One region of the Kluyvera sp. STS39-E genome, then DNA from elsewhere that is predicted to be linked to it. Evidence: predicted binding sites of a transcription regulator. Region 1 holds the regulator's gene; the other holds the start of a gene.
The links. The regulator PhoB, encoded in region 1, activates phosphate uptake and scavenging genes when phosphate is short. The targets are predictions, from matches to a motif close to CTGTCATAAAACTGNCNNAT.
Positions count from the first base shown of each region.

Region 2: a site for PhoB is predicted at 1,054-1,073, ahead of AB4K05_RS02275 (phosphoethanolamine transferase). Genes of this name have one in related genera too.

Region 1 is NZ_JBFQGA010000002.1:484,176-486,590, reverse strand. Features, by position in the region: gene sbcD (exonuclease subunit SbcD) at 1-908, opposite strand, end outside; gene phoB (phosphate response regulator transcription factor PhoB) at 1,100-1,789, shown strand; gene phoR (phosphate regulon sensor histidine kinase PhoR) at 1,811-2,415, shown strand, end outside.
Region 2 is NZ_JBFQGA010000001.1:459,122-461,536, forward strand. Features, by position in the region: gene AB4K05_RS02270 (hypothetical protein) at 299-988, shown strand; gene AB4K05_RS02275 (phosphoethanolamine transferase) at 1,165-2,415, shown strand, end outside.

The DNA of each region.
Region 1 (2,415 bases):
GGCTGGGCATCGGCAAGCCGCCATTCGGCTAACTGCGCACTGATGCTGCCGAAATCACCTTTAATCACCGCCAGCGGCTGGGTTACCGGCACGACAAGCGGCGTTACCTCATTGAGCGCGCCGTTATTGAAGGTGACCAAATTAACGCTTTTGCTCTTGCCGGTTTCATCAAAACTTAAGGCGATTGGCGAGCCGCTGTAACGGATATGTTCGCTGCCGCCGATTTTCTGCGCCCGGTGAATGTGCCCCAGCGCGATGTAGTCGGCGGGCGGGAAGTTTTGCGCCGGAAACGCATCCAGTGTGCCAATATAGATGTCGCGTACCGCGTCACTTTTGCTGGCGCCGACGGTGGTCAGGTGGCCACTGGCGATAATCGGCAGCGCACGGTCGGCGCGCAGTTCACTCGCCTGCTGGTATTGTTGCTGATAGTAGTCGGTGATGCTTTCCAGCACCTGACGCTGTTTCTCGCTGCCGGAAAGCCCCGCTTGGCTGGTGATGATGTCGCGCGGACGTAAAAATGGCACCGGGCAGAATACCGCACCGGGCGTGCCGTCGCGCTGATTTAAGATAAAAGGCGCGTGGCCTGCGCTGGCAATGACCGTGGTATTGAGAAACGAGAGAATATCGCGTGACTCGTTAAGCGTCGCTACGGAGTCATGGTTGCCCGCCAGCACGACCAGATGGCAGCCGGTTTGCTGCAGATTCACCACAAATCGGTTGTACAGCTCGCGCGCATAGCTCGGCGGCGAGCCGGTATCGAAGATATCGCCCGCCACGATAATGGCGTCGACCTGTTCCGCTTCGGCGGTGGTCAACAACCATTGGAGAAAGGCGTCATGTTCGGCGGCCCGGCTTTTGCTGTAGAAATTCTGGCCAAGGTGCCAGTCCGACGTGTGGATAATGCGCATAGCGGTTCCGTGAAAGGTGGCGTAAAGTTGATTATAAACATCCACCTACGTGAAGGTCTATGTAGGCGTTTTCGTTGTGTCATAAAAGGTAAAGCACGATCATCAAACGGTCATGTTTATCATAAAACTGTAATAAATCTGACGCATAATGACGCCGTATATAATACTGATGTCTAAAAACAGGGCAAATAATGGCAAGACGTATTCTGGTCGTTGAAGATGAAGCGCCGATCCGCGAGATGGTGTGTTTTGTGCTGGAACAAAATGGTTTTCAGCCGGTGGAAGCGGAAGACTACGATAGCGCTATCAGTAAACTGAATGAACCTTGGCCCGATCTTATTTTGCTCGACTGGATGTTACCGGGTGGGTCTGGGCTGCAATTTATTAAGCATATCAAACGTGAAGCGCTTACGCGTGACATTCCGGTGATGATGCTTACGGCGCGTGGTGAAGAAGAAGATCGCGTGCGCGGCCTGGAAACAGGCGCAGATGATTACATTACCAAGCCGTTTTCGCCAAAAGAGCTGGTGGCGCGAATTAAAGCCGTAATGCGCCGTATTTCACCGATGGCGGTGGAAGAGGTGATTGAAATGCAGGGGTTGAGCCTTGACCCTACCTCACACCGGGTGATGACCGGTGAAAACCCGCTGGACATGGGGCCTACCGAATTTAAACTGCTGCACTTCTTCATGACGCACCCGGAGCGAGTCTACAGCCGCGAGCAGCTGCTGAACCACGTGTGGGGAACCAATGTTTATGTTGAAGATCGTACCGTTGACGTGCATATTCGTCGTCTACGCAAAGCGCTGGAACACAGTGGTCATGACCGCATGGTGCAAACCGTACGCGGGACGGGTTATCGTTTTTCCGCCCGTTTTTAATTTTTGACAGGAGTGTGACCCGTGCTGGAACGGCTGTCATGGAAAAGGCTGGCCCTGGAGCTGCTGTTATGCTGCCTCCCGGCCGTGGTACTGGGGCTGGTGTTTGGGTATCTGCCGTGGTTTTTACTGGCGGCAGTGACCGGGCTACTGGTCTGGCATTTCTGGAATTTACTGCGCCTTTCTTGGTGGCTGTGGGTCGACAGAAGTATGACTCCGCCGCCGGGGCGAGGTAGCTGGGAGCCCTTGCTGTATGGGCTAAACCAGATGCAGTTGCGTAATAAAAAACGCCGTCGCGAGCTGGGTAATTTGATTAAGCGCTTTCGCAGCGGCGCGGAATCTCTGCCGGATGCGGTGGTGCTGACCACGGAAGAAGGGGCCATTTTCTGGTGTAATGGCCTAGCCCAGCAGCTGCTGGGACTTCGCTGGCCCGATGATAGTGGGCAAAATATTTTAAACCTGCTGCGTTACCCCGAATTTACCCAACACCTTAAAAAACGTGATTTCCTAAAACCGCTGCACCTCGTGCTTAACAGCGGACGTCATCTTGAAATTCGTGTGATGCCCTATACCGATCGTCAGCTGCTGATGGTGGCGCGTGATGTGACGCAGATGCACCAGTTAGAAGG
Region 2 (2,415 bases), on a different contig from region 1:
CATAATAAGCTTGTACATACAATGGTTATTAAGGCGATGAAATTAATGGCGGTCTATTTTAGCCACGCAAATAGTGAATTAATGTAAAGAGAGAATAAGGGTTTTGTATATTATTAGGTGTCGAGTACAGCGCAGGTAAGAGGGCAGTCGCTCTCATCGGTTGTTTTTTGTCAGTTTTGTGTTTTTTTTTAATGGGATAGATCATTCGTTCAGAACGTGTAAATTAGCTTTAAAACCCTGACAAAGGCTTTACTCTGCAAGCATCGCCTCCACGTAATGACTTGCTGAATGGTTAAAAATGAAATCGCTGCTTTTCTCGACTGCCATATTGTTGCTTCTTTCACCGCCCGCTGCACTCGGAAATGAAAAATCGGCCACTGACGTCGATTATTTCCAGCGGATCAGCTTTCATTCTCCAAGCATGCCGGGCTACCGCACGGCAGAAATACTGTCGTCAGGATTTGTTGGCGCAACGGTAACAATGAGCAGCAACAGTAAGTTTCTCAATCTCAATGATCTGACATTTCGCGCTAGCCGTAATTGGCTTGAGATAAAACCTCATCATGAGGGCAGAGTTACGCTGAAAATGATAAGACAGCCGAAAGCGAATGAACGGGCCAATACGCTGGTGGCACACAATCGTAAAACGGGACGAACGCAGACTTTTTCTTTTCACGTGAAAACGTGGGTGACGGGAGACGGCATTATCGATGCCAACGCCTCTTCGGCGCGTCAACACTGCGAACGTCTTGGCGGTAACTTGTTAACGACTCAGGCGTTCAGAACGTTTTCACGGCAATGGTTTGGCCTTAGCAGCGGCAATTTACGAGAAATGTACCCTGGGGCAACGCTATTTAATGAACAGGCGCAAGCGGGAGGCAGTTTTTGGGTTCATGAGGGAAAAGCGGTCTACCTCCATACGGGGATAAAAAGTCATAGTCGTATCGTCAATACACTTTGCCAGCATTCATATCCGCCACCAAACTAATATCCATGAAAATAATATGGCTGCTAATTTTAATGAATGGGATTATTTCTTTTCCATCGCAAAAACGGTGATAAAACTACCATTTATAAGGTTTTTTGCTAAGAAAATTCCCAATCGGTTGATGATGAATTGCTCTGGGAGTACAATCCGCCGCTCGCAGCAATTCACTATCAAATATGTCTACTCAATATAAAAAAAACGCTATCGTTATTTTTTTCTTCACAGCGCTGTATCTCTACTCACGTTTTTTATTACGTGCTACTGGAGATGGGCATCCGCAAATTGTTAATGTCCTGTTATTATGTGGTCTGTGTTCTTTCCTATTTACGTCGAAAAGAACATTTATTTTCGCGATCCCCTTTTTTATACTCCTGACGCTGTATGCACCTATCGGTCTGACATATGGCTATCCGACCTACCAATATGTCACATCATTATCGGCAACCTCTGTTGGTGAATCATTGGAATTTTTCCGATTAATTCCAGTTAAGGCATATGTTTATACGTTGCTACTGCTGGTGGCGCCTTTTGTCCTTCATCGTATTGCATTGCGGTTTAGCATCAAGCCTTGCAGTAACAAGCTGTTCGTTGTGTGTTTTGCCGTGCTCTCATTTTTCTCGTCTGGGGCTTTCTTATTTTTGAATGAAACGAAAGCATCGGTAGAGAAGGTCAATAAAGAAAACCGTGAGCTCGACAGTTATGTGAACACAAATGATTGGCTTGGCGCGAAGCAAACGGATAAAACGCAATATGATGACTATTATCTGGTGATTGGTGAAAGCGCGCGGCGTGACTACTTTCATGCCTACGGCTATCCGGTAAAAAACACGCCGTTCCTCGATTCAACCAAGGGCGTCATTGTCAACGGCATGGAATCAGCAGGGACTTACACCATTGGCTCGTTACGGCTCATGCTCACGCTGGCAAATACCAATACGTGGGAACCCAATTATAATCGCAATTTAATTGGCCTAGCGAATAAGGCCGGGTTTAGCACCTATTGGATCTCAAACCAAGGGCAGTTTGGCAAATGGGATACACCAATATCGGCGATTGCGAAAAAAAGCGATAAGAGCTATTTCACCAAATTCCAGGGATATAATGAGCTGAATGTCTCAGATTTTGTTTTGCTGAGAACCCTCAAGCCAATTATCAAGCGCAGCACCGCGAAACGACGGTTGTTTGTGATTCATACGATGGGCTCTCATCCGCATGCTTGCGATCGTATCAAAGACATGAAAAACCCGATTACTGTGACCAATAAGGCTGACTCTTACATTGCCTGCTATGTGTCCAGCATCAAACAAACTGATAAATTCCTAGAAGATCTGCATACCGTTATTTCACGTAATAGTCATGGGCGCAGTTTTTCAATGATCTATTTTTCCGATCATGGCATGGCGCATCGTGATATTGACGGCGTGATT